DNA from 4 places in the Anaerobacillus sp. 63XJN7_4_ISO-PGPR-S23-413 genome. Region 2 is predicted to be linked to each of the others. Evidence: predicted binding sites of a transcription regulator. Region 2 holds the regulator's gene; each other region holds the start of a gene.
What was found. Region 2 encodes LexA, which represses DNA repair genes until DNA is damaged. Its sites were predicted from a motif close to CGAACATATGTTCG; they were not measured.
Positions count from the first base shown of each region.

Region 1: the regulator LexA is predicted to act here: its motif matches at 3,259-3,272, upstream of ruvA (Holliday junction branch migration protein RuvA).
Region 3: the regulator LexA is predicted to act here: its motif matches at 1,588-1,601, upstream of AC0VYO_RS04000 (SPL family radical SAM protein).
Region 4: the regulator LexA is predicted to act here: its motif matches at 3,953-3,966, upstream of AC0VYO_RS18420 (YhjD family protein).

Region 1 is NZ_CM149688.1:2,890,978-2,896,829, reverse strand. Features, by position in the region: gene safA (SafA/ExsA family spore coat assembly protein) at 1-66, shown strand, start outside; gene AC0VYO_RS15360 (phosphotransferase) at 23-961, shown strand; gene AC0VYO_RS15355 (YhcN/YlaJ family sporulation lipoprotein) at 1,039-1,665, shown strand; gene AC0VYO_RS15350 (YebC/PmpR family DNA-binding transcriptional regulator) at 1,780-2,529, shown strand; gene AC0VYO_RS15345 (BofC C-terminal domain-containing protein) at 2,632-3,168, shown strand; gene ruvA (Holliday junction branch migration protein RuvA) at 3,296-3,898, shown strand; gene ruvB (Holliday junction branch migration DNA helicase RuvB) at 3,911-4,909, shown strand; gene AC0VYO_RS15330 (DUF2905 domain-containing protein) at 4,912-5,109, shown strand; gene queA (tRNA preQ1(34) S-adenosylmethionine ribosyltransferase-isomerase QueA) at 5,237-5,852, shown strand, end outside.
Region 2 is NZ_CM149688.1:1,899,267-1,905,118, reverse strand. Features, by position in the region: gene AC0VYO_RS10265 (YneF family protein) at 1-170, opposite strand, end outside; gene sirA (sporulation inhibitor of replication protein SirA) at 263-706, opposite strand; gene AC0VYO_RS10255 (HesB/YadR/YfhF family protein) at 866-1,153, opposite strand; gene AC0VYO_RS10250 (DUF896 domain-containing protein) at 1,271-1,507, opposite strand; gene AC0VYO_RS10245 (YneB family resolvase-like protein) at 1,574-2,224, opposite strand; gene yneA (cell division suppressor protein YneA) at 2,228-2,548, opposite strand; gene lexA (transcriptional repressor LexA) at 2,700-3,323, shown strand; gene AC0VYO_RS10230 (hypothetical protein) at 3,574-4,863, opposite strand; gene AC0VYO_RS10225 (iron chaperone) at 5,382-5,753, opposite strand; gene AC0VYO_RS10220 (Type 1 glutamine amidotransferase-like domain-containing protein) at 5,817-5,852, opposite strand, start outside.
Region 3 is NZ_CM149688.1:725,953-731,804, forward strand. Features, by position in the region: gene AC0VYO_RS03990 (LysR family transcriptional regulator) at 107-985, shown strand; gene AC0VYO_RS03995 (hypothetical protein) at 1,126-1,527, opposite strand; gene AC0VYO_RS04000 (SPL family radical SAM protein) at 1,639-2,475, shown strand; gene AC0VYO_RS04005 (S1C family serine protease) at 2,530-3,693, opposite strand; gene AC0VYO_RS04010 (zinc-ribbon domain-containing protein) at 3,716-4,873, opposite strand; gene AC0VYO_RS04015 (TetR/AcrR family transcriptional regulator) at 5,571-5,852, shown strand, end outside.
Region 4 is NZ_CM149688.1:3,502,386-3,508,237, forward strand. Features, by position in the region: gene gap (type I glyceraldehyde-3-phosphate dehydrogenase) at 1-125, opposite strand, end outside; gene AC0VYO_RS18395 (sugar-binding transcriptional regulator) at 173-1,204, opposite strand; gene AC0VYO_RS18400 (glutaredoxin family protein) at 1,354-1,590, opposite strand; gene rpoN (RNA polymerase factor sigma-54) at 1,672-2,967, opposite strand; gene AC0VYO_RS18410 (hypothetical protein) at 3,160-3,438, shown strand; tRNA gene AC0VYO_RS18415 (tRNA-Arg) at 3,603-3,681, opposite strand; gene AC0VYO_RS18420 (YhjD family protein) at 3,984-4,370, shown strand; gene clpP (ATP-dependent Clp endopeptidase proteolytic subunit ClpP) at 4,535-5,119, shown strand; gene AC0VYO_RS18430 (HPr family phosphocarrier protein) at 5,326-5,580, opposite strand.

The sequences.
Region 1 (5,852 bases), 990 kb from region 2:
GCGAATAAAGCGCCAATGATGGATGATTACATGGGCATGGAAAGTAGCTATGCAGAATCACGCTAAGGAAAAAGAGGACGGTATCCTGGAAAGGGTACGTCCTTTTTTTCTTCATTTAGAACGTGTTAATTCATTTGTTTGGAAGGGCAGATTGATTACTGGCGTATCGGTTTATATGAAAGGATCTGTAAAAAAGGAAACGTTAAGAAAACAAATACACCTCTCACATCACTGTTCAGATTCTTTTATTACTTTCATTCCATTTCCAGATGGCGATTGGCTTAAGGAAGACGGGGGAGTATATTTTGCCTGTATGAAAACAATGGAGGGACGAACGCTCAATTACTCATTGAAAGAAGATCGGCTTTTAGCGATTGAGAAAGTAGCACACTTTCATCAAGAAAGTATAGGATTAGTCAGTAAGGATATTTTTCCCGTATCACTTACTCGTAAGTGGACGAACCGTTTAATTCGCTTCAAGAATGAAGTAGGATCTTCTCTAATATCTGCAAATGAAAAACAATTCATTCAGTATTATATTTCTGTAGGGGAAGAAGTCATTTCGGGTATGACACCGATCGAAGAATTGGAACGAAATGCTCTCCGTGATAAATGCATTGTTCACGGCGACCCCGCACATCATAATTTTATCTTTCGTACGGATACATTATTATTGATTGATGGTGACCTAGCGAACTATGCCCCTCATGAATATGACTTTTTGCAGTTAATGAATCGAATGCTGCCTCACTCTAACTGGTCACTGGATGAATGGTCACGATCTCATATCCCGACTGTTCGACATTGCTTAGAGAACCCTTTGTTGTGTAGGCTTCTAGCCTATCCTGCCGATTTCTACCGAGAATGGTTGATGAATCCAAATGGAAGAAGTGCCCTATTAGTTAAAATGAGACAACAAAACAACCTTAGATCACGGTTTATTAATTCGATTCTGAAGTAGGTCCCTGTGTTACCTAGAACTAACAGATTAAAATGATAAGCCTCCTCACATTCTAAAGGTGAAAGGAGGTTTTAAATATGAAGAAAACAGTCTTGACGCTTTCAACGATGATGCTCGCAGGTGGTTTGATCGGCTGTACAGCTGATAATGAGGCGATGGATACGCGTTATAACGACTCCGCACGTCCAATTGGTTACTACACGAGTGAAGATAATAACGGTGATTACCGTGAAGGTGCAGTAACGGATATGATTGATCGTGACTATTCAAACGGAGTTAAGGCCCCTGACAAAAAGCAAATCGATAAGCGAAATGGCATGAATGGCCCTGGATATATGCGTACAGATAACAATTATTCAGGTTATGATAATGAGCTTTCTACACGACTAGCTAAACGAATCAATAAGCTTAAGAACGTGGATGATGCTCGAGTTATCGTATATGGTGATCAAATTATGATTGCCGTTGATACAAACGACCAAAACGATGCAGATGTTAAAGACAAGGTTCGCAGCGAGGTAGCAAAAGTAACAAAGCAAAAGAATGTGTCAATTTCAACAGATGAAAATGTGTTTGGTCGAATGGGCGATGTTAATAACCGTCTCGAAGATGGAGATGGTTTTGAAGAGGTACAGGCAGATGTGAATGGCATATTAGATGACATCGGAAATGCTGCAAAACGTCCATTTGAAAACAATAAATAATAAAAATAACGAGCGGGCAGTAGCCTGCTCGACTACATATGCAAAACTCTTTTCGGAGACTTGAGCCCTATGATATAGTTGGGAAATCAGTTCATTTGAAAGGAGTTCTCTTAGATGGCAGGACATTCCAAATGGAAAAATATACAGCGTAGAAAAAACGCTCAAGATGCTAAACGTGGAAAAGTATTTATGAAGCTAGCTAAGGAAATCTTTGTAGCTGCCAAGCAAGGAGGGGGCGATCCGGAAACGAATCCCTCATTAAGGCTTGCTGTGGACAAGGCTAAATCATCAAATATGCCTAACGAAAACATTGATCGAGCAATTAAGAAAGCTACAGGGGATTTAGACGGTGTTCAATATGATAACGTGACATACGAAGGATATGGCCCAGGTGGTGCCGCCATTATGGTTCAACTACTTACCGATAATAAAAATCGAGCTGCAGCAGATGTGCGTCATGCCTTTAGTAAAAATAAAGGGAATATGGGCGAAAATGGCTGTGTTTCATTCTTATTTAACCGAAAAGGTCTCCTTGTGATCGATCGTTCCGAAAATGATCTCGATGGAGATGAATTGATGCTTCAGGTTATTGAAGCCGGGGCTGAAGAAATGGAAACAAATGAGGATGCTTATGAGATTTATACCGATCCCCAGGAATTCCAAGATGTAAAGCACCAATTACAAGCGAGCGGATTAAGTTTCTCTTCCACTGAAGTCACGATGATTCCAGAAACGTATGCTCCACTAGAAGATGAAGATGGGCTTCATATGTTAAAGCTAATTGATATGCTTGAAGATAACGATGATGTGCAAGATGTTTATCATAATGCTGAAATAAATGATGATGTTTATGATCAATTGTGAGCTACAGTTTTTCTGTAGCTTTTTTTGATGCATATTCCTCAATAAAATGGAAACGCTAACGGCATGAACTTCTTGAAAATGGAAGAAAGGTGTTGGAAACATATGAAAAGCCTTTATCCACTCCTTCTATTAGGTATACTTCTTGTTCTTGGAGGAACATCGGCCGTGGCTTATGAAGGAGATGGCATATCACCGGTTACAGGAACCAAAACTCAAGAAAAAGGACCACTAGTTGTTGAAGTTGTATTGAGAACAAATTATGCGGACGGTGTTTCAACGAACCAATCTGTATATGAAACCATATGGGCAATGGAAGACTTTTGGAGTCAATACGCTGATTGGCAACTTGTAGATCAAGAAGAAGGACGAATGATATTTGAACGGAATCTAGAAGATATTTCGCCTGCGAGTAAACAAAATGGACATTTTGGATTAACAGAGGATGGCATTCTTACGATATTTGATGGAATTCCGGCAGAAGAGAAAGTCATTCAAACATTTTTTCAAATTGATGTAGGAAAGCTAGAAAGTCAAAGAAGAGAGCAGCTTATGGAAGGAATTCCAGTAGAGTCATGGTATCAGTTTGAAGACGTCATCCAGTCTTTTTCTAAAATTAAAAAAGAAGAACCTGTCCAGTAAGGGCAGGTTCTTCTTTTGATTTAGACGCTTATCTCCGTTTCTAAACGCTCGTCTCCGCTTTTCATCTTTTTATGGTAGAATGGAGAGATAGAAATACATGTTCGTATGTACAGGGGAGAGAGTAGCTTTGATAGAATATATTAAAGGCACGGTTGAATATATTGATACAGAATACATTGTTGTAGAATCGAATGCGATAGGATATAAAATTTATTGTGGGAATCCTTTTGAATTTCAGAAGTACCGTAATCAATCGATTCAAATTTTTACGCATCATTACGTTAGAGAAGATCTCATTGCCCTTTATGGATTTCCAACACGGGAAGAGCGACTTTTGTTTGAGAAGCTTCTAAATGTTTCCGGTATCGGTCCTAAGGGAGCTGTGGCCATTTTAGCGACTGGTGAACCTGATAAAGTTGTGAGTGCCATTGAAATGGAAGATGAGAAATTTCTAACAAAGTTTCCTGGCGTTGGTAAGAAAACTGCCAGACAAATCATTCTAGATCTAAAAGGTAAGCTTAAAGGCTTTGGCGCTCCCACTGAGGGATTGTTTGCAGTGGATGAAGTTCAAGAAGAGGGTGCTCATGAGCTAGAAGAAGCGCTAGAAGCATTGAAAGCTCTTGGGTATGCTGAACGAGAAATTAAGAAGATTAAACCAAAGCTAGTTGAAGAAACGTTAACGACAGATCAGTATATTAAAAAAGCCCTTCAGCTTATGCTGAAGCAATAAGGAGGGAGTAAAGTGGAAGATCGAATTCTATCAGGAGAGCAGGTCGGTGACGACTCATCCGTAGAATATAGCCTCCGTCCTCAGCGATTAAGTCAATATATTGGACAAGAAAAGGTAAAGCGAAATCTTGAAGTGTTTATTGAAGCGGCTAAAATGCGTGAAGAGCCCTTAGATCATGTGCTGTTGTACGGCCCTCCTGGTCTAGGTAAAACGACTCTCTCGGCCATTATTGCAAACGAGATGGAAGTGAATTTGCGTACAACATCAGGTCCTGCGATTGAAAGACCTGGTGATCTTGCAGCTATATTAACCGCCCTTGAACCTGGGGATGTTTTATTTATCGATGAAATACATCGACTACCTCGAAGTGTTGAAGAAGTTCTTTATCCTGCGATGGAAGACTACTGTCTAGATATTGTAATAGGAAAAGGCGAAACGGCAAGATCTGTTCGTTTGGATCTGCCACCGTTCACCCTAGTAGGCGCTACGACAAGGGCTGGACTATTAACGGCGCCTTTACGAGATCGTTTCGGCGTACTGAGTAGATTAGAGTATTATCTTGAAGATGAACTTCAAACTATTTTAATGAGAACAGCTGACATTTTCGATGTTGAAATGGACCACGCTGCTGCTGTTGAACTTGCCCGAAGATCGCGAGGGACCCCTAGAATTGCCAATCGCTTGCTAAAACGTGTAAGGGATTTTGCACAGGTGAAAGGGGATGGCGTCATTTCGCATTCGCTTGCTTCTCAGGCTCTTGAGATGATGCAAGTCGATCCTCTTGGACTTGATCATATCGATCACAAGCTTCTATTAGCCATCATAGAGAAATTCCGTGGAGGTCCTGTAGGAGTAGATACAATTGCAGCAACGATTGGTGAAGAAAGTCATACCATTGAAGACGTGTATGAACCCTATCTTCTTCAAATTGGATTTCTTCAGCGTACACCTCGTGGACGTATGGTTACTCATCAGGTATATGATCACTTTGGTATGGAGATTCCTCAATAGCGATGGGAATTTCAAAACTGTTTATTATCTTAGGGATCGCCTTCTTGGCCATTGGTGTGTTGTGGTCCTTTATTGGGAAATTACCTGGTGACATCGTAATCAAAAAAGGAAACACTACGTTTTTTTTCCCGATTGTAACCTCAATAGTCGTTAGTATTGCCTTGTCTTTACTCTTTTTTATTATAGGTAAGTTCAGATAAGGGGCAGCTTTCCAAACGCCATTTTCAACATGGTAGAAGGGGAACTGCCCCTTAAGGGTGCGCCAACAGGTAGAGCTGTGGTAAAATCAATAAAGTTGAACACTTTCTAGAAACAGTGGTGAATAAAATGAACGTAAATGATTTTGATTTTGAACTTCCAGAACGGTTAATTGCTCAAACGCCGTTAAAGGAACGGACTAAGTCCAGATTGATGGTATTAGATCCATTAAAGCAAAAGCTTCAGCATCGCGAATTCTCCAATTTAGAGGATTACATAAATCCCGGTGATTGTCTTGTGTTGAATGATACACGAGTCATGCCAGCTAGATTGTATGGATTAAAAGAAGAAACAGGAGCTAAAATTGAAGTGCTGCTTCTTAAGCAAATGGAAGAGGATCAATGGGAGACTCTTGTTAAACCGGCTAAGCGAGTGAAGCCAGGCACTGTGATTTCATTTGGCGATGGACGTCTAACAGCCGTATGCAAAGAGTCACTTGAACATGGCGGACGAGTATTAGAGTTTCAATACGAAGGCGTTTTCTATGAAATTCTTGATCAGCTTGGCGAAATGCCTCTTCCACCATATATTACTGAAACGCTCGATGATCAAGAACGATATCAAACCGTTTTTGCTAAGCATAGAGGATCTGCAGCAGCACCAACTGCTGGCCTCCACTTCACAGAAGAAATGCTTCAGCGTCTTGAAGATAAAGGTGTTCATGTCGCATTTATCACACTTCATG
Region 2 (5,852 bases):
TTCTGAGAAGGTTTTTGCCCCATTTGCATCATCATTACACGAAGCATATTTTCATTAATAGGGGGATTCTTCTTTAAATAGTCCATCATATATTTGCGGGCAATAAAAAAGCCAAGTGCTACTCCAGCAATCAACGCTAGCACGCCCACAAGCGTGTACATCCACCACATTCTAGATTTCCTCCTTATTCTTTCTCTTCCAATAGTGTACTACAACCCTTAATGATTATACAATAACGTCTATTAAAATAGTAGGAGTTTATTCAAACTAGTTTCTGTTGTTTAATCGGGTTAAGCCACCCGTATCGACCGGATTGGAAGTCAATCGCAAAGAACGAAGGAGTTAATTTTCGTATCACTTCAAAAAAGACTGTTTCAGCCTCGTTTGATCCGCTAGCATATATATTTATCTTCTCACTTCTTACAAATAAAGATGCATCACTTTTAGATTGTTTAATACACAATCGATGCCCTTCATTTTTATATTCATACGTGCGAAAGCCACCCAATTCATTGACCAAACTGGTATTTAGTTCTTCTTCTTCCACAGGCTCTGTAATAAAGGCTACCTGTTTTTCTAGAAGCTCTTTCTGATCAGCCTGTATGGCCCGCTTCCTTTCGAGGAAAAGTTGATACAACAGATGCTCCTTACCAGCATATTGTTCTGTAATGTGCTGCTTAACGAAGTACATTTCGTAATGCCTCATATAACTCCCCCTCCCCAAGAATCCACTCATATAAAAGAAAGTATAAATGAGTTCTCATAAAATGATTGTCTATACATGGAGGCTAGCCTTCACTAGTTTTGTCGAAATCAAAAAGACCTGTACTATAACATATATGTTATAGTACAGGTCTTTAGAATGCTATGCCATACTCGGCAGGTCACAAAGAACACCGCCGGATCTCTCATCATAATCAAGCTTCATTCGATCAACAAACCATTGATCGTCCGGTCGAACGAAGTACGTAACTCCTCCAATTTCTTGCTTATAATCATCATATGAAGGCTTATCAGACATGACCCCAAGAGAAAAACCTCCGCTGTCTCCACTCCCTGCGTAGCGTACGAATAACCTCAAGCAATCACCGTTACCAAGTTCCATTTCATTTTTGTAAAACTCAGCTGCAGAATCAGTTACAACAAACATCATATCCGCCCTCTCCGTTTTGTATTAGTACATCTTGTTATAGTACAGTATAACGAATATTTGAAAAATTGCAACCATAAAAATAGCCTAATTTTGCTTTTCGCAAAATTAGGCTATTTTCTACTGAAGAAAGCGACGGTTTTTCTTGCTTTCCTTAAGCTTTTCAGGTGTTACATCTGTGCCTTCTTCATCCACAACTTTTATAGAATGAAGTTGGTTTTTGAAAGAAGAACGGAAATTTGCTAAATATTCCTTACGTAGCTTTTTCTGTTCTTTTTTCTCATCTTCTGTTAATGATGACTCTTTTGCTTTACGAGATAGCTCGTTAATTCTTTGGAGTTTATCTTCAAAAGGCATGTAAAATAGCTCCTTTACTGAAACTTGTATCTCACATGCTAACGCATGTTTTGAACATAGACAAGTTTAGTGCTTCTCGTTCTGCTCGTCAACATATTCCTGATAACGTCTATGTACCGTTGCTTTCGAAGCGTGATGTCCAAATCCTTTAAGCGTTGCAGCTATCTCATTAAACGTAAGACCACGGTTTCGAAGATTAACAATTTCTTCGATTGGAACTTCCACCCGCTCACGCCCACCTTGATTTTGATGGCTGAGGTTTCGCTGTGGTCGATAGCCTTCTTTAACCGCCTTCTCCATTCCACGTTTAATTTTCAGATTATGAAGCTTGCGCTGAAATTCTTCAACGATACTAACGATCTCAAGAACCATCGAATCAGATTCCGACAATTGAAGTTCTCCGTTTTGATTCACTGTATAAATCGTCCCTCCATATTTATGGACGGCATGTAGAAGAGCGATCTTTGCATTCCCTCTCCCAAGTCTTGTTTCATCTTGAATGAGCAATGCCTCAACATGCCCCTCTTTCAATAAGTCAAGCACCTCGAGTATGCCATCACGATCAATGTCATACCCGCTGTGCTTTTCTTCAATCAAGCGCTGTATAATAAAACCTGACTGTGATGCAAATCGTTGTAGTTCTTCTTTTTGCCTGGCAAGAGAAGACTCCTGTGCTTCTTTCTTTGTGCTTACCCGACAATAAATAACGGCGTTCATACTTTATTCTTTACCCCCAAGTGCGGTAGCGTTCGCTTCAACAGGGATGATGAGAGTATCTCCTGCTGTAATTCGGTTTGCATCAATGCTATTCACTTCTTCAACCCAACTGACGAACTTCCGATCAGACAACTCATGCGCAGTACGGTATTCTTCCGCAATTTCTAAAACAGTATCTCCCTGCTCCAATTGTACCGTTGTATAACGATCATACTCCTCAGCTGCAGCTGTTCGCAAAGATAGAAACACAATAATTAACACAGCTACAAAAGATATAATGACAAGAAAATCAACTCCAGACAAGCCCCCAGCTTGCTTTCTCATCCCAATCACCCCATATGCGAATATTTGTTCTGTTTTTAGTATATCAGAACCTCTGTTCGTGTCAACTAATTTCTTCGAACTTATGTTTGTATGCGAACAAAAATTCTGGTATACTACTAACAAATAGATAGATTGGAACGAGGTGCCAGATATTATGAAACTATCAAAGCGTCAGCAGGACATTCTGGACTTTATTAAAGTCGAAGTTAAGCAAAAGGGTTATCCACCCTCCGTTAGAGAAATTGGCGAAGCTGTTGGACTTGCTTCAAGCTCCACTGTCCATGGCCACCTGGCAAGACTCGAGAAAAAAGGGTATATCAGACGAGACCCAACAAAACCAAGAGCCATCGAAGTGCTTGGTCTTGATGAAACGATCGATATTCCTCGTCAACATACTGTAAACGTTCCCGTCATTGGTAAAGTAACTGCTGGTCAACCGATCACTGCCATTGAAAATGTAGAAGAATACTTCCCGCTTCCAGAACAGTTTGCACAGGATGAAGAACATACCTTTATTCTAGTGATTGAAGGGGATAGTATGATCGAAGCTGGTATTTATAACGGTGATATGGTTATTGTGAAGCAACAACCAACTGCAAATAACGGTGATATTGTTGTCGCGATGACAGATGAAGCTGAAGCAACTGTTAAACGATTCTTTAAAGAAAGCAACTACTTCCGACTTCAACCGGAAAACTCATCGATGGAACCGATCATTCTTGATTCCGTTTCTATTCTTGGTAAAGTAATTGGGGTCTTTCGCTCCATTCACTAGAAGCGCTGCGTGCGCTTCTTTTTTTATGTTATATAAGCTTTCTGGGCTATATCAATACGAGCTTCTTCTCTTCTTTTATTTATTAACCCCTCCGTCTGTGTAAATGATCGCAGTTTGAAGAGCATAGGGGTGTAGCTTTACATTACAACCAACCTCACCTACCTACTTTTAACTCTTAAAGGCTATACAAAACCGCCCTTCATTTAAATAAAGGGCGGTTTTGTATACTTCTAACATAATTCTTAAACGGTTACTTTTCAGCAGCCTCTGAAGCCGCTATAACTAATTCAACTGTTTGATCTACTGTCGCCTGACGGAACTTTTGGAACTCATCAGTGATATAAACGGAAGGATCTTCAGGATAGTACTCCTGAGCGGCTACGTGAAGGTGTCCACCCGGAATATCATAAGCTCCTATCCCAATTCGCACGCGATTGGATCGGTACTGACTTTCATTCGATAAGTAGCTTCCGCCTCCTCCTTTACGAGCTTTTGATCCTTCAGTCGGACCCCCTTCATGGCACTCATACGGTTTATCACGATATTCTGGTGCGAGCCATTCGCATACTTCATCGCCTCTTTCTACCGGCCATGGTCCAGTATTGGCTGCAATCATTTCCTTGTAAGGAAGCGTTGTTTCAATAAATTCCGGTAGTTTTTCAGGCATCGGCCAATTGCTCACTGTCGGAATAACTTCTGAGCGATCTTCAAGAGTGTTTCCAACCCCTGTGCGCCATCTCCCGGCAAACCCTTCGATGGTCATAGCTTTTGGACCACCTTGACTGATTGTCATCATGAGATCCACCTGCTCTTTACTATTAACCAGGTAAGGTCCAAAAGTATCTTCAACGATTCCTTCATCAAAATCATCCCATCGTACCGGAAAATTCGTTGCTTGAATAAAAGCTGGACCTTCTTCCGTCAAAACGACTTTCCCATCCATCTGAAGCGCTGCAGCGCCAGAAGGGTTTGATCTCCTAAATTCCTGTTCTAAACGGTATGGATCAAATCCGCTTACTAAAATACGCTTAACTTTCTTCCCTTTTGGAAAATCAATAGAAGTAATTCCCCTTGACGTGTACTCTAGTTTCTTCATCAGTTCTTCTTGCTTTTTCTCCGTTACTGTATATGAAGGTTCCCATTGCCTGAGGGCAGCAGTCATATGTAATCGAGTCCAATAAAGCGGGCGATCATCATAACGATCTAGTTCCCCTAAATCATTTCGTTCTCCCTGAGCTCGAGCAACAGCCGTCTCCCACAGCTTCTCACCATGCTTTTCGATCACTTTCTCTGCTTTTTTTACACTTTTCGCTTTGCACAAATCCTCCTTAAATTCATCCGCAAAAACTGTAAACTCCGCCTTATCCATAATTTGCTGTGGGATTGGGGCACCGTCTTCCATTCGCTGCTCCTCTGGTGTTAGCGCCGCATCAGTGTTAAAGCAATCACCTTTGGCACTTCCAGTTAACGGTAAGAAACCGAAAGTTAATATCCCTACAATAAAAAGCGCAATTCCATATTTCCATTTCCTGGATTTCATATGTCTTTTTTCCTCCTCTTCTAGTTGAACTATCTTCTATTTTAGAGATATGAGGTTGTATTTTTCAAACTATTACAAGTATTCTGATCAAAAATGAATCATTCGAAGTGGATCATGTATGGATAACATACTTATGTTAAAGAAAACCGTGACGTTTTCTCTGCATCTTTCGACATATAGATAAGCTTACCTATCATTTAATGAACTGCATTTCTAGCCTTTTTCGATTTTTCCAGACTGAATTAATTTGTACTAAAAAGGAGCAAGCTCGCTGATGGAACTTGCCCTACGCCGTAATTTATTATTACTTAATTTATACACGTGTATTTTTTCACTTACCTGTAATTTCATAACAGAAGCCGCTATCCCGATGAGTCACATAATGATGCCAATATGGACAAAAATAAATAGAAGGGTTCCCGTTGACCATATATGAACCTCATTTAGTTTTAAACGTTAATCTCACATAGCGACTACCAAGCGGTTGGTCCAAATAGAAGCCTGTCCCGTCTATTTATTCACTTGCGCCAAAAAGTTGAACAGTCTGCCTTATCATGAATATTGAGTTCGATCATTTTTTTGAGTAAAGAAAAATCAACTGAATTACCCCACGGAATACGCATTAGTTGTTTAGTGTGGTCATAACCAGCAAGTTTCATTTCTTCAGAAAAATGAACAATTCCAGTCTTTTCAGGGGCAACAGCCAAATGATGTTTTGCTACGCTAAAGGCAATAATAAATGTTCCGTGATCTGTAAACATTGGCTGATTCCAGGCAATTTTCGGCACCAGGTTTGGAAATTCATTTTGTACCCAGGTCAAAATTTGTTCCGTTCGCTCTCGGTGCTGCAGGTTCTCTATCTTTGCTAGATATTCTTCAAATACATCCATTTTTAGTCCTCCTATAAAACAAGCAATTGTAGTGATGTACCATATCTCACTGAGATAGTGCCATTACAACTCACTATTCATCACTACTATATCACCTAT
Region 3 (5,852 bases), 1.2 Mb from region 2:
TCCATTTCATTCGTCTTGTATCTAGTGTATCGATTCGATATGATTATGACTAATAAATAATTACTGAATAATTAATAGAGAAACGCTATCAATAAGGGTGATAAGAATGAATCTAAACTGGTTGAAAACATTTGTCACAGCTGCTTCGTATGAAAATTTCAGGGAAACATCTGAAAAACTCTATCTTGCTCAACCTACTGTTACGGTTCACATTCAACAACTTGAAAAGCAGATTGGCAGTAAGCTATTTATGAAGAGCGGTAGAAGAGTGATGCTCTCTGAAGCAGGAAGACAATTTCTTCCGCATGCGAGGGAGTTAGTTGAGCAGTATGAGACAAGCTTACGTCATATGAACGGGTGGAGGCAGGGGTACCATCGAAAGTTGACGATTGCTGTATCCCCTTTAATTGCTGCTACGGTTCTACCTAACGTCCTTCAGCAATTTATGAAAGCTTATCCATCGATTGAGGTCGTTGTAAAAGTAAGTGAGTCTAATGAAATTGGAGAGATGATCACCAAGAATGATGCAGATTTTGGTCTTTCAAGAATGAAATCTTTGCAGGCATATGTGAAAAATGAACAAATTGGAGCCGATCCGATTGTTTTAGTTGTGCCACACGATGGGGGAGATGCGGAAACGAGTCTGCCTTTATCTTTAAGTGAGTTTTGTTTGAGATCAACGTTACTCACGCATAATCATCCTGATTATTGGGAAGATCTTTTAGTTGAGCTACGTTCTAAATATGACGGTGTTCGAACGATGGTGGTATCGCAAGTACACATTACAAAGCGATTTATTGAGGAAGGGCTTGGGTTCTCTTTTTTACCATGGTCATCTGTTCGGCGTGAGGTATTTGAAGGGAGAATTCTTCAAGTGGATACTGAGGAAATCAAACTGCCTGAGGTTCACACATACATGGTCTATCAACATCTTTCGGAGGAAACAGAAATATTTAAACAATTTATTGAGAAAAGCATGAATTAAGCCCGATCAGCGTCCTGATCGGGCTATACTCTTATTTTCCGAGTGTGAAATAAGAGTGTGGGATGGTTGCGTGTCATAGATCCTAACGGCTAGCTTACACGCTTGAGTAGTATGTGCGAAGTAAAAGAAAATATACACATTTAGTAAGTAGTTAGTCCCCAAACTTTCCAACCCCTTTCCTCTTTAGAAGCAAAAAGGTGCATGCGTACGGGGAGCTGAGAAGATTTCTTTGTTACGAGGACATCAATGAGGTAAGTGTGGTTTGCGACTTTTTTTTCACAGGTTTTAACGGCTGGCGCGTAATAGGGTGACTTCTTTTTTAAAGGTGACATGCTAATGATCTGCCATGAATTTGTATCGGGAGTATTGGCCATTAAGCCTGAAAGAATCGTTGTAGCTTTCATTGTAAGGCCTTTTTTTGATGCCGATTGATCTAGTGATGTTGGACACTTTCCTTGAATGAGCTGAATCGGACCAGCTGCATAAGCATGAATTGGAAAAAGAAGAAGTAAGAAAAGGAGACAGCTTACTGTACGTTTCATCAATTTATACCACCTTTCACCTTTACCGTGCCCGCTTAGTGAAAAATTATTCGTAATAATCGAATGCATGTTCGGTTTGTGGTACACTAATGGAAGAAGGAGGGATCGCCATTGCAACCTTCAATTCAGAAGCGAACATCTCGGTCTATTTTAACAAAAGGTAGTGGATTTCTTAATGGATATAGTCACACTCTGAACCCTTACGCTGGATGTGCCTTCGGATGTTCGTATTGCTATGTAAGAAGAATGCCGATTGCCCTTTTTAGGGAAGAGGATTGGGGAGAATGGGTAGATATTAAAGAAAACGCTGTGGATCTTGTGAAAAAAGAGATTCCGAAAGCTCGGAAAAAAGGAGAAGTATCGATTTTTATGTCTTCTTCGACAGATCCTTATCAGCCTATTGAATTTAAGACTAATTTAACAAGAGGATTACTTGAAGCTATGGTAGAAGAAATGCCTGATTTTCTATTTCTTCAAACCCGCTCACCACTCGTCACTAGAGATATTGATTTGTTAAAAAAATTCGGCAAAAAGGTTCTGGTCAGTATGACAGTAGAAACAGACCTTGATTCAGTGCGCAAAATTTTTGCGCCATCAGCTCCGCCAATTGCTGCAAGATTAAAGGCGCTACAAACGTTACGAGCAAACGGTATTCCTGTACAAGCGGCAGTCGCACCACTTCTCCCGTGTTCTGAACATTTCCCTAAGAAGTTAGCTGAAGTAACGGATCGCCTCACGCTTGATGACTTTTTCATGGGTGATGGGAGCGGTGGTAAAAGAACAGAGCAGCTTGGCATTCGCAAGCTCTTTGAAGATGCGGGTCTAGAAGATTGGTATCAACGTAAAGCCTATTTGAAAATAAAGAAGCGATTACAGGCCTTTTTTCCTGATAGCGCCATTTATATTTCTCAAGAAGGTTTTTCACCTCCGGAAGAGGGATCGTATTAATATAAAACAACAAATAGGCTAGAGAATGTATCTCTAGCCTATTTGTTGTCTAACTTATTTTAATTTTTCAGCCTTACCACTTAAAATTTTCAATTGGTCATTTTCATAACCAACCTGGTAAGTGACGTTATAAAGAGAAGTAGTTGTCTTCTTATCCTCGGTTCGTTCTTGTGCTTTAATAGTAGCTGTTACCTTTACTTGATCATTCGTTTGATTTAAACTTCCGGTCATATTTGAAACTTCCACGTCAAGGGTATGGATATAGCCACTTCGAAAATCTTCATACAGCATTTCACTCTGCCAGCGACTGCCAAGTAAGGAGTAGCCAGTGACATAGTCTTGAGTAGATAAGCTTTCATAGAAATATCCAATAAGATAGGTAGCATTATTTTTAAAATCTTCTCCTGTGAGTCCTTGTGGTGTTGATACTTCTTCCTTACTTTCATCATCTACCGTTATTTCTACTGGGTCATCAGACCAATTTTTAATTTGCTCAATAACGTTGGGGAGCGGAATGCTAAAGCCGATTGCCCCTGAGTCTGTTCCTGCGGAATTAATGGCGATTGCCTCTCCTGTATTTGCATCAATAAGGGGACCTCCGCTGTTACCTTTTGTAATTGGGGCAGAGATTTGATAGATATGCTCATAGCGATAGGGCTCTAAGATGAATTCTCGATCGAGACCACTGACAATCCCTGTTGTAACGGTGTTCTGAAGTCCGAGTGGGCTACCAAGAGCAATGATATCGTCCCCAACTTCCGCCATGCGCTCTTCTGCAACAGGTAGGGGATCATTTCCCTCTAGTCCTGGAACGCGAATTACCGCAACATCTATCGTATTACCCATACCAATGATTTGAGCTTCGAATTGTTTAGCATCAGAGGTTTTAACGATAATCTTTTGAGCGCCTTCGACAACATGAGCGTTCGTAATGACGTCTCCGTTCGCATTGTAGAGGAAGCCTGATCCTGAAGAAGTGCCATCTTTTAAGGCGACTTCAATTTGCACAACGCTTTTTTGTGTCTCATGAATGACGGATTTTAAGTCTGAAGCATTCTTTTGGTTCTCTGGAGCATTTGTTTTCTCTCCTAGAGAAGATGTCGCTTCAACGGTTGTATTCGAATAGTAATCATGTAAAAAATAAAAACCTGCGCCGCCCCCAATCAGAATAAAGAGGGAGCTTGCAAGGGATAGTAGCAAAGCCAATTTCTTAGACATCCGTCTTGAATACTCCTTTCTGCTAATCCAAGTACCATGTGAAATGATCAATTTCGACTGTGAATTGATCAAGATCCTTCACGTCTTCACCTACATCGTAGATCATAAAGTCAAATTTACCTGTATCGTCAGGATAAAGTTTGTCGGGGTTAATATAAACCTCCCCTTTATCAAACTCTTTTCCATCTCCGTCCAATACTTTATAAGAAGCCCCGATCGAATTGACGGGAACAGTGGCTTTGCTTGTGACCGTACCTGTTACTTTTAATTCATTGTAATCTGTCACCTTTGTTTCTAATTCATTGAGCTCAATCGCGCTTGTACGATTCATTTCTTCTTCTTTTGCTGCAGCAACCATAGCATGTTCAATTCGCTTTTGTTGCTCCTCCTCAAACGAATTTCGTCTCTTTTCAATTACGGTTTGGAGGTTTGATAGCTTTTCGTTACCTTTATTGATTTCTAAGCCTTGTTCTACTGAGTTTAATGCTTCCGTAAAGTGGTTCTCTTCCAAATAACCATTTGCTTCATTAATTGAAAAGTCGACAATTTGATTTCGAATTTGTCCGGCTATGTCTTGGGCTTCATCCACTTGTAAACTTTCAGCCCTTGTTAACACAGGTTTCAATTCATCAATGGATTCTTTCCCTTTCATATCATACTTTAATTCGGCAACCATCACAGTTGTCCGAACCGTTCCGATGTCTTCTTGTAAAGTAGAGAAAAGATCACCTTTATAGGATGCTGAGGTTTGCTCAGCTTCTTTAATCAAATCTAAGGCTTTACTGTAATTATCTTTTTTTCTTGCGGTTTCCGCCTGTTTTAAAGTCTCTTCAACGTTTAATGCGATCGTTACAATATTTTCGTTTTTTTTGGCACCGGGGAAACGAGGTCGGTTTTGTTGAGCCTCATTAAATTCTTTTTGTGCTGCTTCGAGCTTGCCGTTTTTAGCTAATTCCTCTCCCTTTTCAAAAGAGCGAATCGCTGCCTTTGACGTTGATTCTTCATAAAAATAATATCCGGCAAGTGTGCTAGAAAGAAGAAAAAACACCATCACTGGTAACCAACGCCACAGAATGGATAGGCTATGCTTAGATTTATTTTGAGTGACTAGTTCTTTTCCACAAGAGAAGCAAAATTGCTCATCATCGCCTCTTTTTTTTCCACAATGTGGACAGTACATCCTTATTCCACCTGCTTTCAATCTCAATTGCTAGTTATATTTTGACACATTTCCCTTGTAAGGGAAATATTTTTCAGTAGGTTGTTGGGGAATTGAAATATAAAGCAATTTTCGCTCAAATCGAGTAAGAGCTTACTTATAAAATAGCCTATAAAGAGGGGGAGGGATTGATTCAAAAGACATATTTCTTCTTGTTATGATTAAAAGTGAATAGATTGTACTAGTTCAAAGGACATCAAATCATGAAAAAGAAGTTACTTCGTTCGATTGTACCGGTATTGAAGGACCTGTTCACACCTATACCCCTTTGATAAGATGATCCTAAGACCCCCTTTCAAATATTCCGTTACCAGGAAGACCGGCATTTGCCGGTCCTTTTTTTTGCCCCGATATATGTGTAGCATTCATTTTCACTATGGTGGATCAATAACTCATCACTTTCTTTTTTTAGATAATCCTAGAATAAGAATGAAATGAAAAAATCTTCTTTTTTTGAAACCTCATGAGGTAGTTGCTCGTCTAATTAGTTGAAAACCCTTATTCCCTTAGATGTAGCCACTACGATATTTACCTAGTGGCTGCTTTTTTTTGTGATCGTTGCATAAGATAGGAATTGTTGATATAATAACTAACGAGTGGTAGGCAAATGCCTGCGTTTTTTATTTGTTAACAACTAACGATCGGTAGGTAATGTTATATGAAAAAAGAATCGACTCAGGATCGAATTAAAGAGGTGGCCCTCATTCTATTTGCACGTAATGGATTTGAAGGGACATCCCTTTCGGATATTGCTAAAGGAGTAGGCATAAAAAAACCTTCCTTATATGCGCATTATAAAAGTAAAGAAGATTTATTTTTAGGTGTGATTCATAAAGTATCAGTTGATTACAATGCGTTTTTTGTAAAGACGGCTGAACGATTGAGCAATCAATCACCTGAGAACCAATTATATGACCTTCTTCGTGAAAATACTGAGTAT
Region 4 (5,852 bases), 1.6 Mb from region 2:
GCAAGCATGTTTGCATCTGTAAGATCGTTTACAGCTACAATATCAACACCAGGGTTGTTTAATGCTGCACGGAATACGTTACGTCCAATACGTCCAAAACCGTTAATACCTACTTTTGTTGCCATTGTGTAGTTCCTCCTTGAATTTCCTCGTTTCCCGAGGTGTGGTTTATTTAATAAAGGGAATCTCCCTCTAATAACGCTTTAGCGGCGCCTTCATCAGTCACAAGGATACTTTGAATCCCCGTCTTAAGATAGGCTTCGATGGCTTTTGCTTTCGAACGGCCGCCGGCTACCGCAATGACTAGTTCACTTCGCTCTAAATCTTCGAGCTGCAGTCCGATTGTTTTCACTTTATGAACGACTTCACCAGACTGATTGAAGTAATACCCGAACGCTTCAGCGACAGCATCCTCACGCTCAATCTTATTAATAACATCAAGCGTAGATTTACGCCTTTGCGCCATCGTTCTAGCTTCCCCAATCCCATGAACCACAATACCGGCAGACTTGATAATCTCAAGGATATCTTTCACGCCAGGCTCTTCAATAAGGGATTGGTATGCTTCTTCGCTCAATTGATCTGGAACATGAAGCAAACGGTAGTCAGTATGGGCTTTTCTTGCCATTTTCGCACAAATTGTGTTGGCCTGATTTTCAACCTGTTCTCCTAGGCCCCCTCGAGCCGGAACAAACAGTGTTCCTTCCATATCTGAGGAAGGAATCATCATATCAGCCACACCTGCGAGCGTGGTACCGCCTGTTACAGCAATCACTCTATCTTTTAGCTGAAACTTTTTCAAGCGTCCCACAGCGGCTCTGCCCATTTCTTTCTTTACCCAGGGGGTCACATCACTATCACCAGGGACAATAAATACTTCCGGAATGCCAAGTTTATCTTTCAAGCGTTTCTCGAGATTATCGAGCCCGGAAACTTCATCCATAACCGGTTCAAGCTCAAGAAGTAGCTGTTCGCCTTCCTCCGTCAGTTGCATACCTTGTACAGACATATGTAGGAGCCCCTGATCTTTAAAGAAAGTGACTTCGCTTCTGAGAACTCGTTCGGTTATACCCAGACTGTTCGCAAGACTTCTACGGCCAATTGGCTGCATTAGCCTCAACTGTCTTAATACCCGATAGCGCTTATTCATAACATCTAACATGTCCGGCAATAATTTTTGTTGAAGTGACAATAATGAGCGCATAATTCGTCTCCCCTGCTGTTCTTCTTTTCCTCGAGACGTATTATGTCCCGCTTAGACATTTTTAGTCCCACCTGGATCAAAAAGAACTTCTTACAATTTTCATTGTAGCAGTTGCCAAAAGTATGGGCAACTATGTTATACTGAAATTTTTAAAGTAAGCGTTTTCTTATCGATTTTTTTGAAATTCGACCATAATCCACTACTTCCTCATCGATTTCAACGACGGGGATCATCAGCATAAACTTTTCTAACAGTGCCTCATCCTTATAAATATCAACTATCTGAAGAGAGAACATTTCCTCTTCCTGAAGCTCAAGAAGTAGTTCATATGCTTCATCACAAAGTGGGCATGTCTCTTTCGAATATAAAATAACCGATTTTTCCACACGTTAAACCTCCCTTCATTACTTTACTAGTTTACTCAGACAGCCTTTCGAACGCAAAAAAAAAAGCGACTAGTGTAGCCGCTACGAAAATCGTTTTCGTTTCGATGAGCTTAAGATCTTTAACTCATCTCGATACTTTGCAATCGTACGCCTCGATACTTCAATCCCTTTCTGGATATGAAGAGCTTCTACAATCTTTTGATCTGATAATGGTTTCATCTTATTCTCGTTCTCCACAAGTTCCTTAATGAATAGCTTTACACTAGAGGAAGAAGCAGCTTCTCCAGACTCACTAGACAGTTTGGAAGTAAATAAGTCCTTTAAGGCGAAAAGACCATGTGGCGTTTGAACGTATTTGCTTTTAATCGCTCGACTTACCGTGGACTCGTGGACATCTGCTTCCATCGCTACTTCCCTCAAGGTTATTGGAGAAAGCTCACTAATCCCATTTCTCAAAAAATTTTGTTGGTGAACAATAAAAACGCCCATTATTGCTCGAAGCGTTTGCTTTCTTTGCTCAATACTTTTTAATAACCAGCTGACTTGCTGATATTTATCCTTTAGATACTCTTCCGCTTCGTTATTTTTAAAAGAACGGTAGGCGTTGCTCACTTTCATTGCTGGTAAATCGTCATCAAGTAATGCAATAGAGAATCTACCATTTTTCTCTTCTATCATGACATCTGGAACAATGTAGGATGGTTTATCAATACCCCACTTTGATCCTGGACGAGGATCGAGATCAGCTACTATATCCGCAGCCCGCTGTATATGCTCCACCGGAACATGAAATTCTCTCGAGAGTTCACGATATTTCTTTTCTGCTAGCGCTTTCAAATGATAGGAAACAAGATCTCGAGCAAGCTCGAAAATTTCTCCCGACTCATTTAACTGTAAAAAGAGACATTCGGAAAGAGAGCGCGCCCCTATACCTGGTGGGTCAAGTAATTGAATCTCTCTAATGGCTTCAGTGATCTCAAAGTGCTCGACATCAAAGTAATTCATTACCTCCGTCTCATTTATTCTTAAGTAACCACTTTCATCAATATTATCAATTAAATAATGCACAACGGCTTCCCTTTTACGTGGAAAGTGTAGACACCTCGCCTGATCGTGTAACTCATCATGCAAACTTTTTCTTGTTTCAGCGTATTCGAGTGGATCTTTTTTAAGCCCCGTATCATAAGAGCGTTTTGAAGAACGAACGCCACCATCCCATGAAGGGGAGTGTAATTCAATTAATGGATTTTCAAGAGCCTGTTCTTTCACGTACTCCAGTAATTCGACCGTAGAATATTGGAGTATAGAAATCGCTTGATGCAACTGGGTTGTCATGACTAATTTCGTTGTCTGCTTTTGTATCAATCCTAATTCCATCGCAATCCCTCCACCTTCATCATACTATATCGCTTCATTTTATGGTATGAAAAAAATGAAAATGACCAGAATTTTCTGTTTTTTAAAAGGGGATTTTGACACCATTTTTAAAGAAAATGATGAAATAGCCCGTCCCTTAGTCAAATTTCTACATAAACTGTCTTATAGAGAGAGAAAAAGGAGGCAAATGCCATGGATTTAGCTGTATATGGAATTGCTTTGCTTCCAGTCATCATTGGAGTTGTACACCTTTTTAAGGTGTTTGGTTTTCCGGTAAGGTTCTTACCGATTCTTTCCATTGGAATCGGAATTGTAATGAGCCACATTTATGTTGAACCGGAAGACTTCAAAAAAGCCTTCTTTATAGGATTATGGCTTGGACTATGCGCTACTGGAATGCACTCAGGCTTCAAACACACGATGAGTGGAGCAATCAGCAAAGGACATGACGATGACAAAGATAAGCCCTGATAGAAGGTAAGACTGATCGCAAGAAGAGTGGACGAGTTCTACTCTTCTTTTTTTCTGTTCAAAATGAAGGATATTATTCATTCCCTGGATCTAAGCGAACAAAGATGACATTTATCATAAAAAAATCCCCTTCACACTAGCGAAAGGGATTGGAATTATGTAATTGGTGCGCCCGGAGGGATTCGAACCCCCGACTGACGCGGTACCGGAAACCACCGCTCTATCCGACTGAGCTACGGGCGCGCTTCATTAGCGCAAGGATTATTATACGATATGCCCCCTTTTTTTGCAAGGTGAATTTCATAGCTTCCAAGTGACGATCAATGAGTAATCAATAGTGTATAAGAGCATTTTATCTATACCATGTTAATGAACGCTGTTGCTTTTTTACTCTGGTGAACGGTGAGGTATTAACAATATTGGCCAAAGCTATTATCCAAACATTTCATTCATATCATAGAAAAGGTATCGCTTCAGTTCTTGACGTCTCACCTGTCTCATAGTAAAGTTATACCAAACATATGTTCTGTTAGGTGGAGATGATCATGTTCCAATTAAGTAAAGAAGAAACGAAGGCATTAAGAAACTACCTCTTACTTCCTTACCTGAAAAGAGTGCTGGAAATTGACACGAAATGGGTGAACCATTCGAAAATGAAACTTCCGCGCCCTTATCTGGAACTAATTCATGCCGCTATAACGTTAGCCTCCTCTGACTTAAAATGGGCAAAAGCAATGCTTCATGATAGAGGAATCCGCGTCTATATAGAAGATACGAAAGAAGATGTTGTGATTTGCAAAGTATATTGTCGAGGTTACAATCAAACATACCGCTATTCTTCCATTCAAATACGTAATCAGGTAGAAAGACGAATTTTAGCCTACTTTTTAGCAGACGATCGATTAAAAAAAAGGAACATTCGCTCTGTTTAAAATAAAGGGATGCGGGGAAAATGGGTGTATGTGGTTAAAGAAAAATCAAACCCTTTTCATCGATTAAAAAATAGGACAGCACTTCATTTGACCTATATTGACCTTTTAGGTATGATGAACATACAGCAACTACATATTCCACAAATATAAGGGAGGAATTTAAAATGGTTTTAATTCCAACGGTAATTGAACAAACAAACCGCGGTGAGAGAGCGTACGACATTTATTCTCGTCTTCTTAAGGACCGTATTATTATGCTAGGAACAGCAATTGACGACAACGTATCAAACGCAGTCGTTGCACAACTTCTTTTCCTTGCTGCTGAAGACCCAGATAAAGACATCTCACTTTATATCAACAGCCCTGGTGGTTCAATCACTGCAGGTATGGCGATTTACGATACTATGCAATTCATTAAGCCAAAAGTATCAACAATCTGCATCGGTATGGCTGCTTCAATGGGTGCCTTCCTACTTGCTGCTGGTGAACCTGGTAAGCGCTATGCTCTACCAAACAGTGAAGTAATGATTCACCAACCGCTCGGTGGTACTCAAGGTCAGGCTTCTGACATTGAAATTCACGCAAAACGCATCATCCAAATGCGCGAGAAGCTAAACAAAATTCTTTCTGAGCGCACAGGTCAACCACTTGAAACAATCGATCGCGACACAGATCGTGACCGTTTCATGGAAGCGACTGAAGCGAAAGAATACGGCTTGATTGATGAAGTAATGGAAAAGAAAGCATAAGATAGACCCTAAAAAGCCTTTCCCTACATTGTTGGGAAAGGCTTTTTCTTTCTTAGAATAGGCGTTGTTTTTGAACCATCTGCTATTTGAGCAGCCAATGAACCACAATGGATGATCCCACTCTCTATAACTCTATTCTCTTAAGAATGTTTCGCAACGTTAACAATTTAATGCAAAACAAAAACCTGGCACACAGCCAGGTTTTGCTAATCTTTTTGAATAAAATCAATTAATGAAGACATCGCATCTTCTTCATCATTACCATCAACAGTTAAAATAACAGAAGAACCAGTACCAACAGCAAGGCTCATGATGCCCATGATGCTTTTGGCATTAACTTTTTTACCGTCCTTCTCAAGGAAGATATCCGAGTTAAATCGGTTTGCTTCCTGTACAAACAGAGCTGCTGGACGTGCCTGTAATCCTGTATCCAAAGTAACCACAACTTCTTTTTGAATCACTTGTTCATTCCTCCCCTTATTTAAAACAGTCGATCAGAACACCAGAAGCGCTATACCAGTTTCCCTTGCACTCGCCACTTTCAAACTAAAGCTATGATAGCTCATTTTGTGGCCTCTCGATTTTAAATTTACTAAAGTGTTAAATTACCTAAAAAAGTAAGCGCTATCTCGAAAGGTGAAAAATTTAGAAAAACGCTATTTCCAATGCTTTCATTAAGAAAAATAGGGTTTTTCTTTGAAGATTCATGCTATCTATTGTACTGCTAGAAAAC